2 regions of the Massilia sp. IC2-476 genome follow, and region 1 is predicted to be linked to the other one. Evidence: predicted binding sites of a transcription regulator. Region 1 holds the regulator's gene; the other holds the start of a gene.

The links. Region 1 encodes NrdR, which represses ribonucleotide reductase genes. Its sites were predicted from a motif close to CACNANATNTNGTG; they were not measured.
Region 2: the regulator NrdR is predicted to act here: its motif matches at 7,580-7,593, upstream of LK539_RS14530 (ribonucleoside-diphosphate reductase subunit alpha).

What each region holds. Positions count from the first base shown of each region.
Region 1 covers NZ_JAJFER010000003.1:113,645-128,044, forward strand. Annotated here, with positions in the region: gene LK539_RS09445 (L-cystine transporter) at 1-1,016, opposite strand, end outside; gene LK539_RS09450 (methyl-accepting chemotaxis protein) at 1,299-3,008, shown strand; gene LK539_RS09455 (hypothetical protein) at 3,152-3,328, opposite strand; gene LK539_RS09460 (hypothetical protein) at 3,940-4,362, shown strand; tRNA gene LK539_RS09465 (tRNA-Lys) at 4,404-4,479, opposite strand; gene ybgF (tol-pal system protein YbgF) at 4,550-5,305, opposite strand; gene pal (peptidoglycan-associated lipoprotein Pal) at 5,410-5,931, opposite strand; gene tolB (Tol-Pal system beta propeller repeat protein TolB) at 5,968-7,233, opposite strand; gene tolA (cell envelope integrity protein TolA) at 7,256-8,173, opposite strand; gene LK539_RS09490 (biopolymer transporter ExbD) at 8,184-8,615, opposite strand; gene tolQ (protein TolQ) at 8,627-9,310, opposite strand; gene ybgC (tol-pal system-associated acyl-CoA thioesterase) at 9,338-9,742, opposite strand; gene LK539_RS09505 (SDR family oxidoreductase) at 9,970-10,716, opposite strand; ZMP/ZTP riboswitch at 10,852-10,968, shown strand; gene glyA (serine hydroxymethyltransferase) at 11,068-12,315, shown strand; gene nrdR (transcriptional regulator NrdR) at 12,362-12,820, shown strand; gene pilV (type IV pilus modification protein PilV) at 12,934-13,452, shown strand; gene LK539_RS09525 (PilW family protein) at 13,449-14,384, shown strand; gene LK539_RS09530 (pilus assembly protein) at 14,392-14,400, shown strand, end outside.
Region 2 covers NZ_JAJFER010000005.1:63,145-77,544, reverse strand. Annotated here, with positions in the region: gene ffh (signal recognition particle protein) at 1-9, opposite strand, end outside; gene LK539_RS14565 (ABC transporter substrate-binding protein) at 260-1,231, shown strand; gene LK539_RS14560 (ABC transporter permease) at 1,237-2,079, shown strand; gene LK539_RS14555 (ABC transporter ATP-binding protein) at 2,081-2,896, shown strand; gene LK539_RS14550 (inner membrane protein YpjD) at 3,108-3,911, shown strand; gene LK539_RS14545 (PP0621 family protein) at 3,908-4,159, shown strand; gene LK539_RS14540 (PAS domain-containing sensor histidine kinase) at 4,168-5,820, shown strand; gene LK539_RS14535 (sigma-54 dependent transcriptional regulator) at 5,848-7,323, shown strand; gene LK539_RS14530 (ribonucleoside-diphosphate reductase subunit alpha) at 7,797-10,733, shown strand; gene LK539_RS14525 (ribonucleotide-diphosphate reductase subunit beta) at 10,830-11,939, shown strand; gene LK539_RS14520 (DUF4256 domain-containing protein) at 12,065-12,607, shown strand; gene LK539_RS14515 (PAS domain S-box protein) at 12,616-14,400, opposite strand, start outside.

The sequences.
Region 1 (14,400 bases):
GTGGCGCCGAAAGAGGCGGCAAAGTTGGCGATGCCTTCCGGCGTGCCGAGGCGCCCGGTCTGGGTCGCCACGCTCATCGGGATGGCGCCGGCGCTGGTGCGCGACGTGAAGGCGAAGGCGAGTACCGGGAAGATCTTGGCAAGGTAGCGGAGCGGGTTCAGGCCGCTGCCCGTTACCAGCAGCAGGTGCACCACGAACATCAGCGCCAGCGCGCAGTAGGAGGCGGCCACGAAACTGGCCAGGCTGAGGATGTCCTGCAGGCTCGAGCCCGCGACCATCTTGGTCATCAGGGCGAACACGCCTAAGGGCGTCAGGCGCAGCACCAGGGTCACCATGCGCATCACGATCACGTGCGCCACGTGCACGAAGCCGCTGAAGGACTGGAACACTTCGGGTTTCTTGCCGGCGATACCGGTGGCCGAGACGCCGATAAAGATCGCGAACACGACCACCGCGATGGTCGAGGTCTTGCGCGCACCGGTCATGTCGAGGAAGGGATTGGCCGGGATGAAGGACAGCAGCATGCCGGGCAGCGAGATCTCCTTGGCCGCCGCCAGGTTGCCCTGCAGGTATTCGCCGCGCGCCACTTCGGCGGTGGAGGCGGTCAGGCCGACCGCGCTCAGGCCGAACAGCTTGGCCATCAGGATGCCGATCGCCGCCGCCACGATGGTGGTCGTGATCAGGATGCCGATGGTGAGCGTGCTGATGGCGCCGAGCGAAGAGGCGTTGCGCAGCTTGAGGATGGCCTGCACGATCGAGACCATGATCAGGGGAATGATGATCATCTGGAGCAGCTTCACGTAGCCGCTGCCGACCACGTCGAGCCAGGCGCCGGTGGTGCCGATGACGGGCGAATCGGCGCCGTACACGGTCTGCAGCATCGCGCCCAGCACCACGCCGAGACCCAGGCCGGTAAACACCCGCTTGGTAAAGGAAACGTGGGTGGCCTGCAGGCGGTACAGCAGCACGCAGACCAGCAGTGCCAGGGTCAGGTTGATCAGGACAGGAAAGTTCATTGGGGCCTTTTCGTGGCGGCTAATGCGCTGGAGAAATCAATCGCAGCATTTTATAGGCAAACCGGCATCACCGCCGGAGCGGGCTGCAGCACCATCGTGGTGCAGGGCGTTGTCGGGTCAATCATGAATGGTGACAGGGTGGCAAGCACATGTGGCATGCGGGCGACGGTCGCTCTGGAAAACGCGAGATTGACTGTCCGGTTCCCAGGTCCAGCGGGGTTTTGTTTCTATAATTCAATACGTACTGACGTCTTTGCTGCCAACACATTCATCGGATTTCCCATGTTTAAACATCTCAGCATCAAGTCTCGCCTGATCTTCGTCATCGCCTTCCTGGCCGCCGAGTTGCTGGCTGGCGCGGTCATCGGCCTCTACAATTTGAGCGTCGCCAACAGCGAAATGAAGAGCATGCATGACGACCGCGTCGTCGCGCTCGGCCAGCTCAGCCGGGTCATGCAGCTGATCACCACTAACCAGCTGCTGGTCACCAAGGCGGCGCACCAGGAAGACGCCGCGGCGCGCAACACCCTGGTGGCGGAAGTCGACGCCAACATCGCCGCGGTAACAGCCACCTGGAAAGCGTACGAGCAAACCGAGATGACCAGTGAAGAAGCGGCACTGGCAGCGAAATTCGTGGAGGCCCGCAAGGCCTTCCTGGCGCAGGGATTGCAGCCTGCGCTTGCCGCCATCCGCGCCGGCGACCTGGCCCAGGCCAGCCAGCTGGCCAGCGGCGCCATGGAGCGGGGCTTCCAGCCGGTAGGCGAGCTCGGCGGCCAGCTGCTCGGGCTGCAGCAGCGCGTGGCGAAGGTCGAATACGAGCGCTCGCAGCAGAAGTATGAAATGGTGCGCCTCGTGTGCCTGGCAGGCCTGGCCTTCGGCCTCGTGATGGCCGCCGTGGTCGGCTGGATGCTGGTACGCGCCATCGTGCGCCCGATCGAGCAGGCCGTGCAGGTCGCCGCCGCGGTCGCGGCGGGTGACCTGAGCCAGAAAATCGAGGTCAGCTCGAAGGACGAGACCGGGCGCCTGTTGCAGGCCCTGAAGGACATGAACGAAGCGCTGGTGCAGATTGTCACCCGCGTGCGCGGCGGCACCGACACCATCGCCACCGCGTCCGGCCAGATCGCGGCCGGTAACCTGGACCTCTCGAGTCGCACCGAGCAGCAGGCCGGTTCGCTGGAAGAGACCGCCTCCTCGATGGAAGAACTGACCTCGACCGTGCGCCAGAACGCCGACAACGCGCGCCAAGCCAATGTCTTGGCGGCTTCGGCCCAGCAGGTGGCGGGCAAGGGCGGCGAAGTGGTCGAGCAGGTGGTGCAGACCATGGGCGCGATCAATAGCTCGGCAACCCGCATCGTCGACATCATCTCGGTCATCGACGGCATCGCTTTCCAGACCAATATCCTGGCGCTGAACGCGGCCGTGGAAGCGGCCCGCGCAGGCGAGCAGGGCCGCGGCTTCGCGGTGGTGGCGGGCGAGGTGCGCAACCTGGCCCAGCGCAGCGCGGCGGCGGCCAAGGAAATCAAGGCCCTGATCGACGATTCGGTCCAGAAGGTGCACCACGGTTCCGAGCTGGTCGACCAGGCCGGTGCAACGATGACGGAGATTGTCCAGAGCGTCGGCCGCGTGACCGACATCATGGCCGAGATCACGGCCGCCAGCCAGGAGCAGACCGCCGGCATCGAGCAGATCAACAGCGCAGTCACCCAGATGGACCAGGTGACGCAGCAGAACGCCGCGCTGGTCGAGCAGGCCTCGGCGGCGGCGCAGTCGATGCAGGAAGAAGCGGCGGCGCTGGCCCAGGCCGTCGGCGTGTTCAAGCTCGGCGTCCAGGCGGCGCCAGCCGCTCCGGTGCGCGCCGCGGCGCCTGCGCGGCCGGCAAAAGCGCCGGCACGGATCGCGGCGAAACCGGCGGCCGTCAAGCCCGAGCGCAAGCCGGCCAGGCCGGCCAAGGCCAAGGCCGAGGAAGCGACCGAAGGCTGGGAAGAGTTCTGACGGGCAGCGTAAGGGAAGGGCGGCCAACACGGCCGCCAGCTAGCGGTACGACTTGAAAGCAGCGGGCAGCGATGCCCGCTGTTTGTTGATGCGCCCAGCGCTGCCGGCGCGGGACGCCGTGCAGGGACTGGCGGAGGAAGTGCTTATTCGAAGGCGATGACGAGTGCGGCCAGGCCGACGCAGAGGCCGACGGCGACGCTGATGCGCTGGCGCAGGCGGCTCGACACGATGCCCTTGGCAAAGGTGCGCTTCGGTGCACTCGGGTTGCTGCGGTCGATGGTCGCAGCGTGGATGTTCGGATGCGAATGCTCGGTATTCATGTCGGTTCCTTGGTCCTTTGTTTGCCGTCTCCACCGGAGACTGGCGGTTCGATAGTGGAAAGCGCCCGGAGGCGCGCTCATGCATGGCAGCTTCGGTTCGGCGATATCGCGATGCCCGCGCTCGCCGGCTCAGACAAGTGGCACCGGAGCGGCCGGACCGGATCGACAAAGGGCGATGCGCTGGCAGTCCGAAAGGCTTGCCAGCCAGCGCTCAATGATAAATCCGGTCTCAAGAATCCCAGTCGGTAAGCTGCACGAATGTTGTTTATTCTACATGCAGGGGTAACGAAAACAAGGGCGCACACAATTGCTTACGACTTCAATCAATTGCTGCAAAACAACAATATCCTGCCGCACTCCACATATGTCAAGCAATTGTGGTAGGGAGTAGGGCGAAACCAACACTCAACGCCTGCCCGCCTTCGAATACGATACAAAAACGCCATGCATATTGCTATTTTTGTATCATTTCGTCTGGATCTGCCTTGTGGTGAATCGAGACCGTTTTGTCATGTCACGCGATGAGGCCTTGCGGGTAACGGACGCTGCCCTAGACTGAAGCTGTCCACCCTGACGCCGTCAGGGTGCCATCCCTTGCGAAGGAGAATGCCATGCGTCCCCTGACCCTGGCCATCGGGGCATCGCTGTTGCTCCTGGTCGCCGATGCCGCCGCACAGACCTCGTCCTATCCCGCCACCGCGCCTTCGTCGATCTCGAGCGTGCAGGTGACGGCGCCGCCACGCTCGGTGCGGCTCTACCAAGAACATCTAGATGCGGTGCGCGGCGTGTATGCGCTGTCGAACGGCTGGCGCCTGAAGGTCGACTCGGCCGCCGGCGGCATCATGGCGCGCATCGATCGCCAGCCGCCCATGCACCTGATTGCGCTCAGCCCGGACCGCTACGTGTCGCGCGACGGCAATGTGACGATGGATTTCAATCGCGGCGAGAGCGGCGACGATATGCTGATGCGCTATGTGCCGAATTCGCGCGTGGCACAGGTCATCGAGGTGCGGGCGACGCTGGCACAGCGCTGAAACAAAAACGCCAGCCCGGAGGCTGGCGTTTCTGCTGATTCTGGTAGGCCGTGCTGGGCTCGAACCAGCGACCAACGGATTAAAAGTCCGCTGCTCTACCAACTGAGCTAACGACCCGAAAGAAGCGAGATTATAGGATGCGCCGCGCTCGCTGTCAAATGCCCTGGGGCAGCGGCGCGGCCTGCGATCACTTCAGCGAAGCCAGGCGATCCTTGGCGGTCCGGGCGGCGCTCGAGTCGGGGTACTTCGAGACCAGCTGCTGCAGCGCCTTCTTGGCGTTCTTGCTGTCCTTCAGCAGGGCATAGCTGCTGCCGATGTTCAGCATCGCGTCCGGCACCTTGGGGCTGGTCGAATAGCTCGTGGTCAGCACTTCCTGGGCCGCGATGGCCTTCTTGTAGTCGCCCTGGGCGAAATACGCGTTGCCGAGCCAGTACTGCGCGTTGGCGGCATAGGCCGAATCCGGGTAGCGGCGCACGAAATCCTGCAGGGCAGCGGTGGCGCCCTTGTAGTCGCCGCTCTGGAACAGGGCGGTGGCGTTATCGTAGGCGGTCTTTTCGGCCGGCAGCACCGATGCGGTCTGGCCGTCGACGGTTTCCTGCTGCGGTTCGACCTTCTTGATGCGGGCGTCGAGGTCGGCGTACAGCTGCTTCTGGCTTTCCTGGGCGCGGGCGATCTGGTTGGCCAGCACTTCGATCTGGCCGCGCAGGCGGGAAATCTCCTGCATGGTCTGCTCGTGCTGGTTCAGCAGGTCGAGCTGGGAAGTCTTGTCCGACTTGGTCTCGATGCGGGCGTTCAGGTCGCGGGCGATGTTATCGACCTTGGCGCGCAGATCGAGGATGGCCTTGCGCGCTTCATCGTCGCTGAGCAGGCCGGCTTGCGCCTGCAACGGCATCCAGGCTGCCAGGAAGAGGCAGGCAAGTCGGGACGGGGACAGTTTCATCATGGCAGTCAATCTTTCCGGTTGCAGAGTAAAAACGGGGCGGATGCAGTCTGCACTGCCATCCGCCCCGCTGTCAATCAGCCGTATCTGATCAGTTATCGGAGTGATTACTGATAGACGATGTCGGCGCGACGGTTTTCAGCCCATGCAGCTTCGTCGCTGCCGGTGGCCTTCGGCTTTTCTTCGCCCAGCGACACGGCTTCCATCTGGTTGTCCGACACGCCCAGGGCGCCCATGGCGCGGCGCACGGCTTCGGCACGCTTCTGGCCCAGAGCCAGGTTGTACTCGGTGCCGCCGCGTTCGTCGGTGTTACCCTGGATCAGAACCTTGCGGCCGGCGTTCTTGGTCAGGAAGCCCGAGTGGTTGGCGACGACCGGCTTGCCGTCTTCGCGCACGACGAAGCTGTCGTAGTCGAAGTAGACGCTGCGGTTGGCCAGCGGGCCTTTCGGATCATTCAGCGGATCGACGCTGCCGGTTTCGACTGGACGGATGTCGCGCGCGTCAGGCTGGGCTGCCGGCGGGGTTGGGGTCTTCTCGACCACCGGGGTTTCGTTGAGCTTGGGCGAGGACGAGCAGGCGGTCAGCACGAGAGCGGAAGCGATGAGGGCTACTTTCTGGAAGTTGCGCATGGTTTTTCTCCTTGTCTAATAAAGTTTTACTGCTGTTTACTTCATGAAGGGACCCCAGCTGGGCTCCCGAATGTTTCCCGCATTGGTGGTTAAGCGCTGCTTGACCCGTCCATCCACCGAGACCACGGCGAGCGCAACACGCCCGCCGCCCTTGGTCGCATACATGATGTACTTGCCGTTAGGCGAAAAACTCGGTTCGGTGGCCCCATCGGCCAGGCGCAGCTCCTGGCCGCTGGCCAGGTCCATCGCGTAAAGGGAAAAACCGCCGTTGCGCTGGGAAATCCAGGCCAGTGTCTTGCCGTCGGCAGACACGCGCGGGCTGATATTGTAATTACCGTTGAACGTGACGCGGGTCGGCGTGCCGCCGTTCACGCTCATCTTGTAGATCTGCGGGCCGCCGCTGCGGTCGCTGGTGAAGTAGATGGTCTGGCCGTCGGCCGAGAATTGCGGCTCGGTATCGATCGACGGGCTGTTGGTCAGGCGGCGGTGGCCGGTGCCGTCCGAATTGACGGTGTAAACCTCGGTATTGCCGTCCTTCGACAGGGCCACGGCCAGGGTGCGGCCGTCCGGCGCCCACGACGGGGCCGAGTTGTTGCCCTTGACGTTGGAGATCACGTTGCGGCGGCCGGTCATCAGGTCTTGCAGGTAGACCACCGGCTTGCGGTCTTCCATCGAGACGTAGGCCACCTTGGTGCCGTCCGGCGCCCACGCCGGCGAGATGATCGGCTCGCGGCCGCGCGCGGCGATGACTTCGTTCTCGCCGTCGGCGTCGGCCACGGCCAGGGTGTAGTTGCGCGCGCTGCGGTCTTCCTTGACGTAGGCGATGCGGGTCGAGAAGATGCCGCGCACGCCGGTCAGCTTTTCGTAGACGTCGTCGGCGATGCGGTGCGCCTGCAGGCGGGTGTACTTCGGCTGGACTTCGCCGCCCAGCTGCGAGATCTGCGCGCCCTTGACGGTGTCGTGCAGCTTGTAGCGGACCGCGAAGCGGCCGTCGGGCTGCTTGGTCACGCTGCCGACCACCAGGGCGTCGGCGCCCTTGGCCTTGAACGCAGCCAGGTCGACGCTAGCGCTGTCGCTGATCACCTGGCCGGCGTCGATCACCTTGAACACGCCGCTGCGCTCGAGGTCGGCGCGGATGATGGCCGAGACCTGCGCCGGGGCGATCGATTCGTCGGCAAAGGCGGCGACCGCGACCGGGATCTGGTTGCTGCCGACACCGGCGATCTCGACCTTGATCTGGGCTTGCGTGGCCGTCCCCATCAGCAGGGTGGCGCTAAACAGCAGGAAATGGAGTTTTTTCATAGTCTGTCGTTGAACGAATGGGTCAATCGTAGTCTTTCATCGAGAAGTTGACGTCGATGGTGCGTTCCACCGTGCCGTCCTTCTTCTTCGGGAGCGGGGATGCCTTTTTGATACCATTCTCTACTGCTCTGTCAAACTCAGGCACACCGCTGCTTTTCACGAGGCGCACCGACATCACTTCGCCGGTCGGCAGCTGATCGACGCGGAACACCGCCTTCGGGTTGCCCGGCATCGTGGTGCTGCCGCCGTAGGCGGTGGCGCTCTTGATCGCGGCGGTCAATGCGGCGACGTAACCGCCGTCGGAACGCGGGCCAGTCGACTTTTCGGCAGTGCCGGTGGTGCCCATGGCGCCCGAGATGCGCTTGAGTTCGTCCTGGGCCAGCTTGGCCAGTTTGGCGGCTTCGGCCTTTTCCTTGGCGGCCTTGTCCTTCGCAGCCTTGTCGGCAGCGAGCTTCTCGGCCTTTTTCTTCTCGTCGGCTTCCTTCTTCGCGAGCTCTTTCTTCTCAGCCTCTTCTTGCTTCTTCTTCTCGGCGAGCTCCTTCTTGCGCTCTTCTTCCTTGCGTACGCGTTCCTTCTCGGCCTCGTCGCGTTTAGCCTGTTCCTTGCGCTCTTTCTCGCGCTGCAGATTGATGTCCGGTGGGGTCGGGGCAGGGCGCTCCACCGGCGGCGGTTCGGCCGGGCGCGGCGGTGGCGGAACGGGTTCGGGTTGCGGCTCGGGCTCCGGGGCCGGCGGGGGCGGCAGTTCCGGGGCGGCGGCGCTCTGGACCGACATGTCCCAGACCTCGGCCTGGACGGCGACCGGTTCGGTGTTCTGCCAGCTGATGCCGAACCAGAGGAAGCCCAGCAGCACGGCGTGCACGGCCACTGCCAGCATGAAGGCGGGCAGGCGGCTCGGTTCTGGCGGCACGGTGTAGGGTGCGCCGGCGATGGCTGGCTTCATTGCAGACATATCACTTGGTGGCAAGTCCCACCCGGTTGATACCCATCTTCTTCGCGTCCGAGATCAAGGTGATCACATCCTCGTATTTGCTGTCGCGGTCGCCTTCTATCAAGACCGGGTAGTCCGGGTTCTCTTCGTGCAGGGCGCGCAGGCGCGCCATCAGCGCGGTGCGGTCGGCCACGTCTTCCATGGCGAGCTTTTGCTTGCCGCCGACGCCGATCGACAGGCGGTTTTCCGGCTGCACGGAGACGCGGATATAGGTGTCCGGCGGCAGTGCCGATTTCTCGGCGCTCGGCAGGTTGACCACGCTCGGCGCCTCGTTGGCCGGCACCGCCATGAAGATGATGAGCAGCACCAGCATCACGTCGATATAGGGCACGACGTTGATCTCGGACTTGAACGCCCGTTTGCGTCCGCTGCGCAGGCTGCTGTTGAAGGCCATCCCGGTTCTCCTTAGCGCGACTGGCGCTGCAGGATGTTCGAGAACTCTTCGACGAAGCTCTCGAAGCGGATGGCCAGGCGGTCGATGTCGTGGGTGAAGCGGTTGTACGCCACCACGGCCGGGATCGCGGCGAACAGGCCGATCGCGGTGGCGATCAAGGCTTCGGCAATGCCGGGCGCGACCACGGCCAGGGTGGCCTGCTGCACGTTGGCCAGGCCTCGGAAGGCGTTCATGATGCCCCACACGGTACCGAGCAGGCCGATGTAAGGGGAGACCGAACCGACCGAAGCCAGGAAGTTCAGGTGGATGTCGAGGGCGTCGAGTTCGCGCTGGAAGGCGGCGCGCATGGCGCGGCGGGCGCCGTCGAGCACCGGACCCATGTCCATGGCGTCGCGCGCAGCCTGCTTGCCCTTGATGAATTCGCCCATGCCGGCCTCAAAAATGCGGGCCAGCGGACCGCTCTGGTCGCGCTGGCTGCTGGCGCTCTGGTGCAGGGTATGCAGGTTGCCGCCGGCCCAGAAGCTGCGTTCGAACTGTTCGGTCTGGCTACGTGCGGAACGCAGCGCGAACACCTTGCGGAAGATGTAGGTCCAGCTCACGACCGACAGGATCAGCAACAGGGCCATGATCAGCTGCACCAGGAAGTGTGCGTTGGCGATCAGCGTAATAAACGAAAGGTCTTGGGTCGCGGTCATCGGTTGGGTTCTGTTGTCTGTTTATCTTTATGCGGCGCGCATTTTATCAGCAGCATGCTCGGGCAGCGAACGCGGACGCATGGTGGCAAGGTCGACGCAGCCGACCTTGACGCTGGCGCTGGTCAGCAGCAGCTCGCCTTTCCACGCTTCCTGGGCGAACTGGACCGACGCGCGCCCCAGCTTCTCGACCGTGGTGCGGATGGTCAGCACGTCGTCGAGGCGGGCAGGCTGGTGGTAGTCCAGGGAAACGCTCTTGACGACAAAGGCAGCACGGTCGGTGTCCAGCAATTCCTGCTGGCCGACGCCGGCCGCGCGCAGCCATTCGGTGCGCGCCCGTTCGAAGAACTTCAGGTAGTTAGCGTAAAACACGATGCCACCGGCGTCGGTATCTTCGTAGTAGACCCTGACTGTCCAGTCAAATGCTGAAGGCATTTCCCCTGCCATTAAGTGTAAATAGGAAACATTTTACGCGATTTTTCCCCTCCTTATGTACGCTTGCGTACATATGAGAGAGGAAAAGACGGGCGTGCCTCTCGGTAAAGGCAGCTACAGTGCGGCAGTAGTAGACGTGAAACATGGCCGAAAGACCAATTACTGTAACACTTTCTCACAACTGCCGAGCGCTCGTTACATGCCTGCAATATGCATAGAGGGTGGCTTCAGCTGCGCTTGATCGTGAACGGCGAGAAGCCCTGGCAGGTCGGCATCAGCTCGATGCTGTTGACGTTCACGTGCGGCGGCAGGGTCGCGATCCAGTAGGCGGTGTTCGCGATGTCCTCCGCGGTGAGGGGCACGGTGCCCTCGTAGACCTTGGCCGCGGCCGCGTCGTCGCCCTTGAAGCGCACGTTCGAGAACTCGGTGCCGCCGCACAAGCCCGGCGCCAGGTTGGTAGCACGCACGCCGGTGCCGACCAGGTCGGCGCGCAGGTTGAGGGTGAACTGCTCCACGAAGGCCTTGGTCGCGCCGTACACATTGCCGCCCGGGTAGGGGTAGTGGCCAGCCACCGAGCCGAGGTTGATCACCAGGCCGCTGGCGCGCGCCACCATGGCGGGCAGCACGGCGCGGGTCATGGTCACCAGGCCCTGGCAGTTGGTGGCGATCATGGTGTCCCAGTCTTCCAGCGGCACTTCGTGCGCCGGTTTGGTGTTCAGGGCCAGGCCGGCATTGTTGATGAGCACGTCGATGTCGCGCCAGCCTTCCGGCAGCCCGGCGAGCGCGGCCTCGATGGAGGCGCGGCTGGTGACGTCCAGCGTGATGGGGAGGGCGGCATCGCCCAGTTCGCGCGCCAGCTCTTCGATGCGCTCGGTGCGGCGCGCCGCCAGGATAGCGCGGTGGCCGTTGCGGACAAAGACACGCGCCATCGCGGCGCCGAAGCCGGCCGACGCGCCGGTAATGAAGACGATCATGGTTGCTCTCGAAGGGCGGAGGAATGGAAAATTGTAGCCGAAATGGCCACAAGTCCGCTGGGACCCGCAAGCTTGTTAAGAAGACAGCAGTTTCCTTGCCCTAAGCGCCTTGGATCACATACAATCTTCTCAGTTTACGTCTCACGTAACTGGCGAAACACCGTGCGCCTGGAGTTTGCGATGCGCACGGCAAAAGGTGGACACCCACCGGGGAACGTGAGATGCCACTCGCCGTTCGCCTGGGCAGCCACCAACTGGTACGTGACGTACTGCGGGCTGCCTGTGCGCCTGTCGGTCCCGCCGCATGACGCGCTGCCCGTTGCCTGGTATTTCTCTCGATTGGAGTTTTACATGTTTGCCAAAGATCATACGCTTGCCAATATCGACCCGGAACTGTGGGATGCCATCCAGAAGGAAAACGTTCGCCAGCAAGACCACATCGAACTGATCGCCTCGGAGAACTACACCTCGCCGGCCGTGATGGAAGCGCAGGGCTCGCAGCTGACCAACAAGTATGCCGAAGGCTATCCGGGCAAGCGCTACTACGGCGGCTGCGAATACGTCGACGTCGCCGAGCAGCTGGCGATCGACCGCCTGAAGCAACTGTTCGGCGCTGAAGCCGCCAACGTGCAGCCGAACTCGGGTTCGCAGGCCAACCAGGGCGTGTTCTTCGCCATGCTGAAGCCGGGCGACACCATCATGGGCATGTCGCTGGCCGAAGGCGGCCACCTGACCCATGGCATGGCCCTGAACATGTCGGGCAAGTGGTTCAACGTCGTCTCCTACGGCCTGACCGAGCAGGAAGACATCGACTACGACGCCATGGAAGCTCTGGCCCGCGAGCACAAGCCGAAGATGATCATCGCCGGCGCCTCCGCCTTTGCCCTGCGCATCGACTTCGAGCGTTTCGCCCGCATCGCCAAGGAAGTCGGCGCCTACTTCATGGTCGACATGGCCCACTACGCCGGCCTGATCGCCGCCGGCGAATATCCGAACCCGGTGCCGCACGCCGACTTCGTCACCTCGACCACCCACAAGTCGCTGCGCGGCCCGCGCGGCGGCATCATCCTGATGAAGGCCGAGTACGAAAAGCAGATCAATTCGGCGATTTTCCCGGGCATCCAGGGTGGTCCGCTGATGCACGTGATCGCGGGCAAGGCCGTCGCCTTCAAGGAGGCGCTGTCGCCGGAGTTCAAGGAATACCAGAAGCAGGTGGTCAAGAACGCCAGCGCCCTGGCCAACACCCTGACCGAGCGCGGCCTGCGCATCGTGTCGGGCCGTACCGAGTCGCACGTGATGCTGGTCGACCTGCGTTCGAAAGGCCTCACCGGCAAGGAAGCGGAAGCGATCCTCGGCCAGGCCCACATGACCTGCAACAAGAACGGCATTCCGAACGACCCCCAGAAGCCTTTCGTCACCTCGGGCATCCGCCTCGGCAGCCCGGCCTTCACCACCCGCGGCTTCAAGGAAGAAGACGCGGTCAAGGTCGGCCACCTGATCGCCGACGTGCTGGACAACCCGCACGACGCCGCGACCATCGAGCGCGTGAAGGGTGAAGTCAAGAAGCTGACCGACAAGTATCCGGTCTACGCGAAGTAAGCAACCCGGGGCCGCAGGCTAGCGGCCCCATTCTCAGCACGGCGCCATGAAATGTCCCTTCTGCCAGCATGAAGATACCCAGGTCCTCGACACCCGCGTGTCCGAGGAAGGGGATGCCATTCGCCGGCGCCGGCGCTGCGCGAAGTGCGACAAGCGCTTCACCACCTACGAACGCATCGAACTGTCGATGCCGATCATCGTCAAGAAGAACGGCAGCCGCACCGAGTTCTCGTCCAACAAGCTGCGTGGCAGCTTGATGCTGGCCCTGCGCAAGCGTCCCGTCGCCGCCGAGGCGATCGACACCGCCGTCGCCACCATCGAAGAAAAGCTCCTGACCAGCGGCCGCCGCGAGGTGGACACCGGCTACGTGGGCGAGCTGGTGATGCAGGAACTCAAGCGTCTCGACAAGATCGCCTATATCCGCTTCGCCTCGGTCTACAAGAATTTCGAAGACCTGGCCGAGTTCCAGGAAGCGATCGCCGAAGTCGGCCAGCCGCGCAAGTAATCGCGCACACGAGCGCGATTACGAACCTGTTGCTGTTTTCGATTGCGCCAGCTCATGGCTGGCTCATGCACGCCTGATAACTTCGCAGCTCATCGTTTTTACGGGAGCTGGTCGTGCGGGTGCAGAGTCCTGGCTTTACCCTGGTCGAGGTGCTGGTCGCCTTGTTCGTGCTGGCGGTCGGCATTGTCGGCGCCGGCGCTACCCAGCTGACCGCGGAACGTACGCGCCAGCAGTCGGCGCTGCTGTCCGATGCGGCCCAGCTGGCGGCCTCGCTGGCCGCGCGCATGCAGCTCAATCCCGCCATGTCCGGCCTGCCGGACGACGCCAATCCCTATCTCGACTTTGCCTATGATGCAGGGGATGGCCTGCCCGCGCCCGGCGCCAGCTGTTTCGGCGCCAGCAGTTGCACCCCGGCCCAGCTGGCCGAGTTCGACCTGCACGAAATCCGCCAGGCCCTGCACGCGCAGTTCCCACGCGGGCGCATCGAAGTCTGCCGCGATGCATCTCCCTGGGACAGCGCGGTCGGCCGCTGGCGCTGGAGCTGCGACGGCACTGCCGGCGCGCTGCCGGTGGTGAAACTGGGTTGGCAGGGCACCGGGGACGCGCCCGGTTTCGTGCGAGTGCTGCAGTGAAGCCGCGTACGCTGCGGCAGCGCGGCATGTCGCTGGCCGAGCTGCTGGTGGCCATGACGATCGGCCTGTGCGTGCTGCTGGCGGCGGCCAGCCTGTTCATCTGGGCCAACCGCGCATTTGCCGCGCAGGTGGAGACGGCCGCCATGGACGACGCCGGCCGCTACGCGCTGGAAGCAATCGCACGCGCAATACGGCAGTCCGCCGCAGCCGACTGGGAAGGCCACAACACGGGGCCGGATCCGAGCGCGCCCGCCAACCTGGCGGGCCTGGACGCGCACAGCCTGAGCAAGACCGGATTCGCCCTCGACAATGCGCTGCCGGACGCGGTCAATGGCAGCGACGTGCTGGCGGTGCGCTTCCCGGGAACGGGCGCCGCGCCGAACGGCGACGGCACCACGCTCGACTGCGCCGGTTTCAGCGTGCACCGCGACCAGGAAGGCTGGAGCATCTTCTACGTCGCCCGCAACGCGCAGGGCGAGGCGGAATTGCGCTGCAAGTACCGCGGCGCGAGCGCCTGGTCGGCCGATGCAGTGGTGGGCAAGGTCGACAGCTTCCAGGTCTTGTACGGACTCGATACCGACGCCGACGGCACGCCCGAGCGCTACGTCAATGCCACGGCGCTTGAGGAACTCGACGCCGGCCTGGCCCTGGCAGGCGACACCCAGGCCGAACGCGACGTGGAACGGCGCCGGCGCACCCACTGGAAGCAGGTGGCGAGCGTGCGCGTGGCGCTGCTGCTGCAGGGAGCGGCCAGCCCGCTGGAGACGGCGTCCGACGCCGTCTACGACCTGTTCGGCCAGGCCTACGGCGAACTGGCCGGCAGCGAGGATGCCGGCACCCACCTGATGGAGGCGGCGCTGTCTGCCGGCCACGCGGCGCGCTACCGCAAGGTGTTCGGCACCACGGTCGCGCTGCCGGCGCGCACCAGGTGAGGGCGGCATGGCTACT
Region 2 (14,400 bases), on a different contig from region 1:
ATCTAGCATGTTCTACCTGACTATATATACGACGGCATTCGAATACGGGCGCATTCGATAAACCACCATTTTACCTTGCACGGGCCGCCGAGTTCGACCGCGGCGGAGATATAGCGCAATTTTTCATCAGCTGTGATGCGTTCGATCATGTGGAAAGCTTGCCGGAATTGACACATCTCACGTGCTAACAGGCCATTTCCCGTCAGCATCTTCTTCTAGCCGCGTCTGTTTTGGCGTGGCAATCCATGGGAGAACATGCATGATCAGACTATTCGGCAGCATCCTCGCCGCCACCGCCCTGCTGGCAGCGGGCGGAGCAGGGGCCCAGGAGGTGGTTCGGCTCGGGAACCTCAAGCTCGCACACTTCGGGGCGGTATCGTACATCAAGGAGATCGCGCCCAAATGCGGCATCCGGGTCGAGGAAAAGGTCTTCGCCAAGGGACTGGACGTGATGCAGGCGATCATCGCCGGCGAACTGGACGTCGGCGCCACCGCCTCGGAGGCAGCGATCTCGGGCCGCGCCGGCGGCGCCCCGATCGTGGTGGTAGCCGGTTTCGCACGCGGCGGCGCGCGCCTGGTGGCGCGGCCCGAACTGCAGATCCGCAGCGTGGCCCAGCTCAAGGGCAGGAAGGTGGGCGTGACGCGCGGCGCGATCCAGGAAGTGCTCTTGATGGCGCAGCTGGCCAAGCACGGCCTCAAGGCCGATGCGGCGCCCGGCAAGGATGTGCAGCTGGTCTACCTGGGCTACCCGGACCTGAACCAGGCCCTGCTCGGCAAGCAGATCGACGCCATGATGCAGTCCGAGCCCCAGTCTTCCCAGGCCATCAACAAGGGCTTCGGCGTGGAGGTGCTGAAGCCGTATGACACCCCGATCGGCGAACCGGTGCGCACCCTGGTGATGACCGAGAAGTTCTACCGCGAGCGCCGCCCGGTGGCGGAAAAATTCATGCGTTGTTTTGTAGAGGCCACCAAGACCTTCATCGACAGCCCGGCCGCGGCCGAAAAGTACGTACGCGAGACGATCTTCAAGAACCAGATCTCGAGCGACGACTTCCAGGATGCGATCCGCAATTCGCCGTACTCGTTCGACATCACGCCGGAGCACATCCAGGTCACCACCGACATCATGGCCCGCACCGGGGTAGGGCGCATGGCCAGGCCGCCGCTGGCGCAGGACTGGGTGCGCACCGACCTCCTGGCGGCGGCCAGGAAAAGCCTGGACCTGAAGTGACGATCATGAAAGACAGACGCACATTCGCGCGCGAGCGCTGGAAAGAAGTCGCGACCGGCGCCGTGGTGCCGGTGCTGGCCATCGCCCTGTGGCAGTGGGTGGCCATGAACGGCTGGGTCAACCCGCAGGTGCTGCCGGCGCCGCTGGACGTATGGCGCAAGTGGGTGGCCTACCTGCTGCCGCTGGTGCCGTTCGATGCCTACACGGAGGGTGGCTGGCTGGCGTGGGCGCTGTCGGGCGAGCTGCCGGTGGACATCTGGACCAGCATGGTGCGGGTGGTGGTGGGCTTCGCCATCGGCGCCGGGCTGGCGCTGCCGCTGGGACTGGCGATGGGAGCAAGCCGCATCGTGTACGCGTGGATAAACCCCCTGGTGCAGATCCTGCGTCCGATCCCTCCGATCGCCTACATCCCGCTGGCCATCCTGTGGTTCGGGCTCGGCAACCCGCCGGCCGTGTTCCTGATCGCGCTGGGTGCGTTCTTCCCGGTCCTGATGAACACCATCGCCGGGGTGCGCCACGTGGACGGCATCTACCTGCGCGCGGCGCGCAACCTGGGAGCGGGCGGGGTCACCATGTTCCTGCGCGTGATCCTGCCGGCCGCCGTGCCCTACATCCTGTCGGGCGTGCGGATCGGGATCGGCACCGCCTTCATCGTGGTGATCGTCTCCGAGATGATCGCCGTGAACAACGGACTGGGTTTCCGCATCCTGGAAGCGCGCGAGTACTTCTGGTCCGACAAGATCATCGCCGGGATGATCACCATCGGCATGCTCGGCCTCCTGATCGACGTCGCCATGAACCGCCTGAACAATCACCTGCTGCGCTGGCACCGCGGCCTGGAGCACTGACATGAATGCACCGACCTCCAACCTGGCGCCCCACATCCGCATCGCGGGCGTCAACAAGATCTTCGAGACGGGCGGGCGCACCGTCACCGCGCTGCAGGACATCCACCTGGAGATCCCGCACGGCCAGTTCACCTGCCTGCTCGGGCCTTCGGGCTGCGGCAAGTCGACCCTGCTCAACGCGGTGGCGGGCTTTTCGCTACCGAGCAGCGGGACGATCACGGTCGACGCCAGGCCCGTCAAGGCGCCGGGGCCGGACCGCGGCATGGTGTTCCAGGAATATGCGCTGTTTCCCTGGATGACGGTGGAGGACAACATCGCCTTCGGCCTGCACATCAAGGGTGTCGGCAAGGCGGCGATCCGCGACCGGGTGGGCGAGCTGCTGGCGATGCTGTCGCTGTCGGACTTCCGCCAGCGCTTTCCCAAGGACCTGTCGGGCGGCATGCGCCAGCGGGTGGCGATCGCGCGCGTGCTGGCGCTGGATTCGCCCATCATGCTGATGGACGAACCCTTCGGCGCCCTCGACGCGCTCACCCGCCGCAACCTGCAGGAAGAGCTGCTGCGCATCTGGTCGGGCCTGAACAAGACCATCCTGTTCGTCACCCACAGCATTGAAGAAGCCATCTACCTGGCCGACCGCATCGTGGTGATGACCTACCGCCCGGGCACGGTCAAGCGCGACCTGCTGGTCGACCTGCCGCGCATGCGCGACCCGGCCTCCAGCGAGTTCAATGCGCTCAAGCGCGAGCTGGGGGTAATGGTGATGGAGGAGCAGCAGCGGCATCATACGGAGGAGATGCGGATGGCGGCGGTGGATTGATGCTGTGGTGGCTGACCTACGAAAATTAGGTTCCGGCCTTCGCCGGAACGACGTGCATACGTTAACGATGACAACTTTTGTACCGCTAAACGTGAAACCGTCATTCCGGCGAAGGCCGGAATCCAATTTAGCGTGATCAGCCACCCCAGCAAGCTCCGGCAGCGAAAGAGGGGCTATCCACCACCACTGGTCGATGGTGTAGACTCTTATTATGCAGAACTCCCTCTTCCTCGCCGCGGCCCTGCTGTACGCGGTGTGCGCCCTGCTGCCGTCGCGCCGGGGCGCTGTCATCTCAGGCGTCACCGCCGTGGCCTGGGCGGTGCATGGCGCTGCGCTCGCGCTCGACGTGGTCGCGCCCGGCCGGCTGCGGGTCGGCTTCGCCATCATGCTCTCCAGCGCGCTGTGGGTCTCGGTGGCCGCCTACTGGCTGGAAAACCGCAACTTCGCCCTGGACGGCATGCGCCGCCTGGTGATGCCCTTTGCTTGCGTGGCCGCGCTGCTGCCGGTGATCTTCCCGGGCAGCCTGCTGGCCCTGAACGGCCAGACGCCCGCCTTTGGCTGGCACGTGCTGGTTGCCGTGCTGGCCTACAGCACCCTCACCATCGCCGCCTTCCACGCCGTGCTGATGGCCCTGCAGGAGGCGCGCCTGCACACGCGCACCGCCGGCGGCGGCTGGCTGGGCAGCGCGCTGGACCAGCTGCCGGCGCTGCTCACCATGGAAAAGCTGCTGTTCCGCGTGATCTGGATCGGCTTCATCCTGCTCAGCCTTACAGTGCTGTCGGGCGTAGTCTTTTCCGAGCAGCTGTTCGGCCGCGCCCTGCGCTTCGACCACAAGAGCGTGTTCGCGCTGCTGTCCTGGCTGCTGTTCGCGGCGCTGCTGGCTGGCCGCCGCTGGCAAGGCTGGCGCGGCAAGACCGCCCTGCGCTTCACGCTGGCGGGCTTCGCCACCCTGGCGCTGGCCTACGTCGGCAGCCGCTTCGTGCTCGAAGTCGTCCTGCACAGGGGCGTCGCATGAGCCGCGTCCTGTTCTGGATCCTGCTGGTCGGCCTGGTCGTGCTGGCCATCCGTGCCAAGCTCAAGGGCCTGGCGGCGCGCCAGCAGCCGCCCCTGGATGACGAGCCGCGCGCACACAAGCCCGCTGCGCAAATCGAAAGCATGACCCAGTGCGCCCACTGCGGCATCCACTTCCCCGCGTCGGAAGCGGTGCAGGCCGACGGCCACGACTACTGCTCGCCGGGCCACGTGCGCCTGCCGCCGCAGTAAGCCGGCCGATGTCGTCCCCAGCGGTGCTGTCCCGCGAAGCGCGCACGACCCTGTGGCGCTCGCTCCAGACCTTTACCATCACCCGCATCGTCATCGCGCTGGTACTGCTGCTCTACCTGGGCCTGAGCGTCACCGGCGACGGCCTGCGCCTGGATGCCGTCAACACCCGCATCTGCCTGTTCTACCTGGCGGCGGCGCTGGTGTTCGGCGCCTTCGCTACCTGGGGGCGGCGCCGCTTCGCGCTGCAGCTGGGTTGCCAGATCGCGGTCGACCTGGTGGTGATCTCGCTGCTCTACCTGGAAACCGGCGGCATGCGCAGCGGCCTGGCGATCCTGTACCTGTTCCCGCTCGCCGGCGCCGCCATCCTGGCGCCGCTGACGCTGGCGCTGTTTTCGAGCGCGGTCGCGACGATGTTCCTGCTGCTGGAGTCCATCTGGCAGGTTTTCATGCAGGACCGGCAGCCGCCCCTGATGCAGGCCGGCCTGTACGGCGCCGCCTTCTTCGCCGGCGCGCTGCTGGTGAACCGCCTGGCGGCGCGCCTGATCAAGCAGGAAGAACTGGCCGCCCAGCGCGGCGCCGACCTGCGCATCCAGCAGGCGATCAACGGCATCGTCATCGCCGACGTCGGCGACGGCATCCTGGTGGCCGGCGACGACAGCGCGGTGTTTACCGGCAACCCGGCGGCCCGGCGCATGCTGGGACTGGAAGGGGAGGCGGCCGGCTTCCGGCTGGACGAGGCGCCGGGACTGGAGCCGATGGCCCAGGCGTTCGGCGCCTGGCTGCGCGCCCCGATCGAAGGCGCGGCCTTCGTCACCGTCAAGCCCTACCAGGAAGACGCCGGTCCCCTGCGTGGCCGGCGCGACCAGCCAGTCCACCTGAAGCTGCGCTTCGCGCGGGTCGACACGGCAGGCAGAGAGCTCGGCCGCAGCGTGGTGTTCATGCAGGATGTCAGCGCCATCGAGAACCAGGCGCAGCAACTCAAGCTGGCCTCGATGGGGCGCCTCACCGCCAGCATCGCGCACGAGGTGCGCAACCCGCTGTCGGCGATCGGCCACGCCACCGCGCTGCTGGCCGAAGACCTGCACGGCCCGGCCGAAGTGCGCCTGCTGAAGATCGTGGGCGACAACGTGGCGCGCGTTAACCGCATGGTCGAGGACATCCTGCAGCTGTCGCGCAAGGTGCAGCCGAACAGCGAGCCGCTGCAGCTGGCCGATTTTCTTACCGAGCTGAAAGCCGAATTCTGCGAAACCCATGGCCTGAGCGATGATATAGTCCATCTGGGCGACGCCGGGCCGAGCGCGGTGCGCTTCGACCCGCTGCACCTGCACGAAGTGCTGCTCAACCTGCTGGGTAACGCGGTGCGCTATGCCAGCAAAAAGCCGGGCAGCATCCGCATCTTCCCGGCGCGCGACGCCGCCGGCCGCATCGAGCTGCATGTTCAGGACGACGGCCCGGGCATCACGCCGGAAGTGCGCGCCCACCTGTTCGAGCCCTTTTACACGACCTCGAGCAAGGGCACGGGCCTGGGCCTGTACCTGGCGCGCGAGCTGTGCCTGAACAATGACGCGAAGCTGGACTATGAATACCGCTTCGATGCGGCGGGTAGCGGACCGCGCCGCGCGAGCGGACGCTTCGTGATCAGCTTTTCGCAGCCGGCCTAGCGCGCCACTATATAAATAGAGAACACCATGACCGCACCCCGCATCCTCGTGGTCGACGACGAAGCCGACCTGCGCGAACTGCTGGAGATCACCCTGCTCAAGATGGGGCTGGACGTCGACAGCGCCGCCACGCTGCGCCAGGCGCGCGCACTGGTCGAGGAGCACGACTACGCCCTGATCCTGACCGACATGCGCCTGCCCGACGGCCTCGGGCTGGAGCTGGTGCGCGAAGTGAGCGCCTCCGGCAAGGGCACCCCGATCGCGGTCATCACCGCCTACGGCAGCGCCGAGAACGCGGTGGTGGCGCTCAAGGCTGGCGCGTTTGACTACATCTCCAAGCCGGTGGCGCTCGACGCCCTGCGCGTGATGGTGCGCTCGGCCCTCAAGCTCCTCGATGCGCCGGCGGCGCCGGTGGACGGGGCGGCATCTAGCTCGCGCATGATCGGCAGGTCGGCCGCGATGGAGGCGCTGCGCGCCCAGATCGGCCGGCTGGCGCGATCCAACGCGCCGATCTCGATTACCGGCGAATCGGGCAGCGGCAAGGAACTGGCCGCGCGCGAAATCCACGCCCAGAGTTCGCGCGCCGGCAAGCCTTTCGTTGCGGTGAACTGCGGCGCCATCCCCGAGACGCTGATGGAAGCGGAATTCTTCGGCTACCGCAAGGGCGCCTTTACCGGCGCCTCCGAGGAGCGCGACGGCTTCTTCCAGGCCGCCAATGGCGGCACCCTGATGCTGGACGAAGTGGCCGACCTACCGCTGCCGATGCAGGTCAAGCTGCTGCGCGCGATCCAGGAGCGGCGCGTGCGCAAGATTGGCGACGCCAATGAAGAACCGGTGGACGTGCGCATCATCAGCGCCACCCACCAGGACCTGGCGCGCTGCGTCGAGCAGGGCCGGTTCCGGCAAGACCTGTTCTACCGCCTGAACGTGATCGAACTGTCGCTGCCGCCGCTGCGCGAGCGCATCGACGACCTGGCGCCGCTGGTGGATGCGATCCTGGCGCGCCTGGCCGGACCGGGCCAGGCCTCGCTGGGACCGGGCGTGCTGGACGCGCTGCGCGCGTATTCCTTCCCGGGGAATATCCGCGAACTGGAGAATGTGCTGGAGCGGGCGCTGGCCTTTGCCGACGACGGCGTGATCGAAGTCGGCGACCTGTCGCTGAAGGCGGCGCGGCCGGGTGAAGCCTCGGCGCGCGAACCAATGGCCGCGGCGCCGGCGCCTGCACCCGCCGCGCCGGAGCCGCAACCGGAGCCGCTGCCGCTATCGACCCCGGCCCCGCCACCCGGGCCGGCCATGCCCGGCCAGGACATGCTGGGACCGAACGGCCTGCCCGGCAACCTGCCCGAGTACCTAAGCCAGGTCGAGCGCGACATCATCCAGCGCGCCCTGCAGCAAACCCAGTTCAACCGCACCCAGGCCGCCAGCCTGCTCGGCATCAGCGTGCGCCAGCTGCGCTACCAGATGCAGAAGCTGGAGATCGTGGCGCCCGACGACAGCGCTTGACGCGCGTTGCACATGTCATCATGTTGTCTTTTCGCCAGTGCAGAATGCACAAGAATGATGCATCGCCCCTCGCCCTGACTACGCTTTATGCAGCACGATTTCGCGACGTTAGTACTCGCTCACGTCAGAATCCCCGCCATTCCGGCCACGCTTGCTTGTCAAGCCCATGCACCAAAAAAAACAGAAAAAATTGCGAAGTTCTTCACTTGCCGTGACTTGGGTCAGGTACTACAATTAGTCTCATATCAAGATCGAACACTAGATATAGTGGTAGTAGACGAAAGGCAACTATATTTAAGTTCGACTTGAAGCTTGCTCCGCAAGCTCCTGATTCATCAGCGATTTTCGAACCCTGCGTACTGGTTGCCAGTGAAGTGCTCCAGCTGGCGGGGTATCGCTTTGCTTAAATTTTGTCGGCCTGACAAGCCGGCCAAGACCAACGACGGCAGGTACGGCTGCCCACTGGAGGCCCAATGCAAACAGCACAAGACATTTCGATCAATCCGCACGTCACCACCGGTGCGTCGTCCACGGCCACCCCTGCGGAAATCGCCGCACGCGGTGACTATCGCGTCATCCGCCGCAACGGCGCCGTGGTCGCGTTCGAGCCGCACAAGATCTCGGTCGCGATGACCAAGGCCTTCCTCGCCGTCGCCGGCGGCCAGGGCGCGGCATCGGCCCGCATCCGCGAGCTGGTGGAACAGCTGACCAACAACGTGGTGGCCGCGCTGGTGCGCCGCCAGCCGAACGGCGGCACCTTCCACATCGAAGACGTGCAGGACCAGGTCGAACTGTCGCTGATGCGCTCGGGCGAGCATGACGTCGCGCGCGAATACGTGCTGTACCGCGCCAAGCGCATGGAAGAGCGCAAGGCCGCCAAGGAAGCCCTGGGGGGCACCGCCGTGGCCGCACCGCAGATCAATGTGGTCGACGGCGGCGAGCGCCGTCCGCTGGACATCAACGACGTCCACGCCCTCGTGAACGCCGCCTGCTCGGGCCTGGAAAAGCACGTCGATGCCGACGCCATCGTCGCCGAGACCCTGAAGAACCTGTACGACGGCGTGCCGGTCGAAGAACTGCACAAGTCGGCCATCCTGGCTGCACGCGCGCTGATGGAAACCGACCCGGCTTACAGCCAGGTCACCGCGCGCATCCTGCTGCACACCATCCGCAAGGAAGTCTTCGGCCACGAAGTGCCGCAGGCCGGCGCCGCCGCGGAGTACATCACCTACTTCCCGAAATACATCGCCAAGGGCATCGAGAACGAGCTGCTGGACGAAGAACTGGGCAAGTATGACCTCGAGCGCCTGGCCAAGGCCCTGGTCGCCGACCGCGACCTGCAGTTCGGCTACATCGGCCTGCAGACCCTGTACGACCGCTACTTCCTGCACGTGCGCGAAACCCGCATCGAGATGCCGCAGGCCTTCTACATGCGCGTCGCGATGGGCCTGGCCCTGCGTGAAGACGACCGCGAAGCGCGCGCCATCGAGTTCTACAACCTCCTGTCGTCGTTCGACTTCATGAGCTCGACCCCGACCCTGTTCAACTCGGGCACCCGCCGCTCGCAGCTGTCCTCGTGCTACCTGACCACCGTCGGCGACGACCTGGAAGGCATCTACGACGCCATCAAGGAAAACGCGCTGCTGTCGAAGTTCGCCGGCGGCCTGGGCAACGACTGGACCCCGGTGCGCGCGCTCGGTTCGCGCATCAAGGGCACCAACGGCAAGTCGCAGGGCGTGGTCCCGTTCCTGAAAGTGGTGAACGACACCGCCGTGGCGGTGAACCAGGGCGGCAAGCGCAAGGGCGCAGTCTGCGCCTACCTGGAAACCTGGCACATGGACATCGAGGAATTCCTCGACCTGCGCAAGAACACCGGCGACGACCGCCGCCGCACCCACGACATGAACACCGCGAACTGGATTCCGGACCTGTTCATGAAGCGCGTGATGGAGAAGGGCCACTGGAGCCTGTTCTCGCCGAGCGAGACCCCGGACCTGCACGACAAGGTCGGCAAGGCCTTTGAAGAAGCGTATGTCGCCTACGAAGCCAAGGCCGCACGCGGTGAAATGACCGTGTACAAGAAGGTCGAAGCGCTCGACCTGTGGCGCAAGATGCTGTCGATGCTGTTCGAGACCGGCCACCCGTGGATCACCTTCAAGGATCCGTGCAACATCCGCTCGCCGCAGCAGCACATCGGCGTCGTGCACTCGTCGAACCTGTGCACCGAGATCACCCTGAACACCAGCGCCGACGAGATCGCGGTCTGCAACCTGGGCTCAGTGAACCTGCCGCAGCACATGAAAGGCGAGGGCCTGGATCACGCCAAGCTGCAGAAGACCATCCGCACCGCGATGCGCATGCTGGACAACGTCATCGACATCAACTACTACGCCGTGGACAAGGCGCGCAACTCGAACATGCGCCACCGCCCGGTCGGCATGGGCATCATGGGTCACCAGGACTGCCTGCACATGATGCGCGTGCCCTTCGCCTCAGACAAAGCGGTCGAATTCGCCGACAAGTCGATGGAAGCCGTCTGCTACTACGCCTACCTGGCCTCGACCGAGCTGGCCGAAGAACGCGGTCGCTACGAGTCGTACACCGGCTCACTGTGGGACCGCGGCATCCTGCCGCAGGACTCGATCAAGCTGCTGGCCGAAGAACGCGGCGGCTACCTGGAGCAGGACACCAGCGAATCGATGGACTGGAGTGTGGTGCGCGAGCGCATCAAGCAGTTCGGCATGCGTAACTCGAACTGCGTGGCGATCGCCCCGACCGCGACCATCTCGAACATCATTGGCGTATCGGCCTGCATCGAGCCGACCTTCCAGAACCTGTACGTGAAGTCGAACCTGTCGGGCGAATTCACCGAGATCAACTCGTACCTGGTGCGCGACCTGAAGGCACGCGACCTGTGGGACGAAGTCATGATCGCCGACCTGAAGTACTTCGACGGTTCGCTGAGCAAGATCGACCGCGTGCCGCAAGACCTGCGCGACATCTACGCCACCGCGTTCGAAGTCGAGCCGAAGTGGCTGGTGGAAGCCGCCTCGCGCCGCCAGAAGTGGATCGACCAGGCCCAGTCGCTGAACATCTACATGGCCGGCGCCTCGGGCAAGAAGCTGGACGAGACGTATAAACTGGCATGGCTGCGCGGCCTGAAGACCACCTACTACCTGCGCACCATCGCTGCGACGCACATGGAGAAGTCGACCACCCGCACCGGCGCCCTGAACGCGGTCCCGGTCTCGGGCGGCCTGGTGGGCGGCCATGCAGCGCCGGCAGCGAACGGCCCGGTGGCAGCAGCCCCGGCAGCACCTGCAGCGGCCAGCGCGGAAATCGTGGAAGGCGCCGCCTGCTACCTGCGTCCGGGCGACGCCGGCTTCGACGAGTGCGAAGCCTGCCAGTAATCGGCAATTGAGGTGTAAGCCGGCAGAGACGCCGGTTTACACCGTTGAATAGTTAACGGCCCCACGTAGAGGAGGCCACGAAAGAAGGAACACACCATGCTCTCTTGGGACGACGAACAAACCACCGCACCAGCCCCCCGCGCACCGCAAGCCACCGGCGACGCCGCGCCTGCCGCCGCCGAAGTCGCCAAGCGCGTCAACGCCGACGACAAACGCATCATCAACGGCCAGACCGACGTCAACCAGCTGGTGCCGTTCAAGTACAAGTGGGCTTGGGACAAGTACCTGGCCGGCTGCGCGAACCACTGGATGCCGCAGGAAGTGAACATGCAGCGCGACATCGAGCTGTGGAAGAGCCCGAACGGCCTGTCGGAAGACGAGCGCCGCCTGGTCAAGCGCAACCTCGGCTTCTTCGTGACCGCCGACTCGCTGGCCGCCAACAACATCGTGCTGGGCACCTACCGCCACATCACGGCGCCGGAATGCCGCCAGTACCTGCTGCGCCAGGCGTTCGAAGAGGCGATCCACACCCACGCCTACCAGTACATCGTCGAGTCGCTGGGCCTGGACGAGCGCGAAATCTTCAACGCCTACAACGAGATCGAGTCGATCCACGACAAGGACCAGTTTCTGATCCCGTTCATCAACGTGCTGACCGACCCGGACTTCAAGACCGGCACCCTGGAAAACGACCAGAAGCTGCTGAAATCGATCATCGTGTTCGCCTGCCTGATGGAAGGCCTGTTCTTCTACGTCGGCTTCACCCAGATCCTGGCGCTGGGCCGCCAGAACAAGATGACCGGCGCCGCCGAGCAGTACCAGTACATCCTGCGCGACGAGTCGATGCACGTGAACTTCGGCATCGACCTGATCAACACGATCAAGATGGAAAACCCGCAACTGTGGACCCCGGCCTTCCGCGAAGAGCTGAAGGCCCTGTTCCTGCAGGCCGTCGACCTCGAGTACCGCTACGCCGAAGACACCATGCCGCGCGGCGTGCTGGGCCTGAACGCCCCGATGTTCAAGGGCTACCTGCGCTTCATCGCCAACCGCCGCGCCGTGCAGATCGGCCTGGATCCGCTGTTCCCGAACGAAGAGAACCCGTTCCCGTGGATGAGCGAAATGATCGACCTGAAGAAGGAACGTAACTTCTTCGAGACGCGCGTGACCGAGTACCAGACCGGCGGCGCCCTGAGCTGGGACTGATTCTTCCCGCCCATGCGTCCTGAAACCCGGCTGCCAGCGATGGCAGCCGGGTTTTTTCTTTCCTCGTCCACGGCTGTGCTAAGGTTGCGTTCCACACCGCTGCCAACCACGGGAGGACGCCAGCCATGCGCCAGCAACAGGACGAACTGCTCCAGACACTGAAGACGCGCTTCGACCAGCACATGCACCGCCACCCGGGGCTGTCCTGGTCCCTGGTGGAGGACAGGCTGGCCCGCCATCCGGCGGCACTGGCTGCGCTGGCGGAGATGGAAGCCACCGGCGGCGAACCGGACGTCATCGCGCATGACGAGGCCAGTGGAAGCATCAGCTTCTGCGACTGCTCGCCCGAGTCGCCAAGCGGCCGGCGCAGCATCTGCTACGACCACGCCGCCTTGGAAGCACGCAAGGAAAACAAGCCACGCAGCAGCGCCGAAGAGGTGGCCTCAGGCATGGGCGTCACGCTGCTGACCGAAGAGCAGTACCGCCACCTGCAGACGCTGGGCGAATTCGACCGCAAGACTTCCAGCTGGATCGCCACCCCGCCGGAGGTGCGCAAGCTGGGTGGTGCGCTGTTCTGCGACCGCCGCTACGGCAGGGTGTTCGTGTACCACAACGGCGCCGAGTCCTATTATGCGGCGCGCGGTTTACGCGGCCTGCTGAGCGTGTAAAGCCGGCGCTAGCGCGACGCCTTGGCGACCAGCGCCAGCAACTCGGGCGCCGCGACCGGCTTGACCAGGTGGTGGTCGAAGCCCGCCGCCAAGGCGCTGCAGCGGTCCTGCTCCTGCCCGTATCCCGTCAGGGCGATCAGGGTCGCTCCGCTGGTTTCCGGCTGCGCCCGCAGGCGGCGCGCCAGCTCGTTGCCGTCGATCCCGGGCAAGCCGATGTCGAGGATGCAGATCTCGGGGCGCACGAGTCTAGCCCGCTCGAGCGCCGGCAACGGACTGTATTCGAGCATGACTTCGTGGCCTGCCGCTTCCAGGCACATGCCCAGCATCTGCGCCGCATCGACGTTGTCGTCGACTACCAGGGTGCGCCGCCTGCCCGCCGGCACCGCCGGCACTGCTTCTTCCTGCGCCCGCACAGGCGCTTCCTGTCTGGCGGCACGCGGCAGGGTGACGATGAAGCGGCTGCCCTGGCCTTCGCCTTCGCTGCGGCAAATGACGCTGCCGCCATGCAGGTCCACCAGGCTTTTCACCAGGGCCAAGCCGATGCCGAGGCCGCCCTGCGAACGGTCGACGCTGCGATCGGCCTGGGCGAACAGGTCGAACACGCGTCCCTGCAGTTCGGGCGCGATACCGATGCCGTTGTCGGCCACTTCCAGCAGCACCTGCGCATCGCTCGTTCCCATCGTCACGGTGATACGCCCGCCCGCGGGCGTGTACTTGGCCGCGTTATTGAGCAGATTGCTCAGCACCTGCACCAGGCGCTTGTGGTCGCCCAGCACCTGGGCGGCATCGGATGCCAGTTCCACCACCAGCCGATGGCGCTTGGCTTCCATCAGCGGGCGGGTCTGTTCGATGGCGTCGGCGATGACCTGCTTCGCGTCCAGCCGGGTCTTCTGCAGCTCCACCCGCCCGCGTGTCACGCGCGAGACATCCAGTAGGTCGTCCACCAGGCCGGTCATGTGCCGCACCTGGCGTGAGATGATCTGGCTGGTGCGGCGGCGCTGTTCGGGAGGCAGCTCTCTTGTCTCGAGCAGGTCGGCGGCGGCGCGGATCGGGGCCATCGGGTTGCGTAGCTCATGCGCCAGCATGGCCAGGAATTCGTCCTTGCGGCGGTCGGCTTCGCGCAAGGCTTCCTCGGCGCGCTTGCGCTTGCTGATGTCGATGCAGACCGCAAGGATGCTGTCGACGGCGGGGCCGCCGGGGACGCGGATCAGACTTACCGTATTGCTGACCCAGATAAAGCTGCCGTCCGGACGGAGGTAGCGCTTTTCGATCTCGAAGGCCTCGCCGGTGGCGACCGCGCGCTTGAACAACGGGACGTTCTGGGCCAGGTCGTCGGGATGCGTGATGTCCTGCATGCGGATCGCGAGCAGCTCTTCGCGCGTGCGTCCCAGGATCTCGCAATAACGGTCGTTGACCTGCAGGATACGTCCTCCCAGGTCGGTTTCGCAGATGCCGGCCGCGCTCTGGTGGAACACCGACTGCAGGTGGATCTCGCTCTTGCGCAGCGCGTCTTCGGTGCGCCGGCGCTGGGTCAGGTCGACAAAGGTGCAGACCGCGCCCTCCAGTTGTCCGTCGCGCCACACCGGGCGGGCACGGTACTCGACGGGGAAGCTGGAACCGTCCAGCCGGAAGAACAGTTCGTCCTCGATTACGGCTGGCACCCCGAACTGGGCGGCGCGGTAGATCGGGCAGTCCGCGACGCAGTAATGCGAGCCGTCCGGGTGCGAGTGGTGGATCACATCGTGCAGCTTCTTGCCGATGGCTTCGTCCTCATGCCGGAATCCCAGCATCTT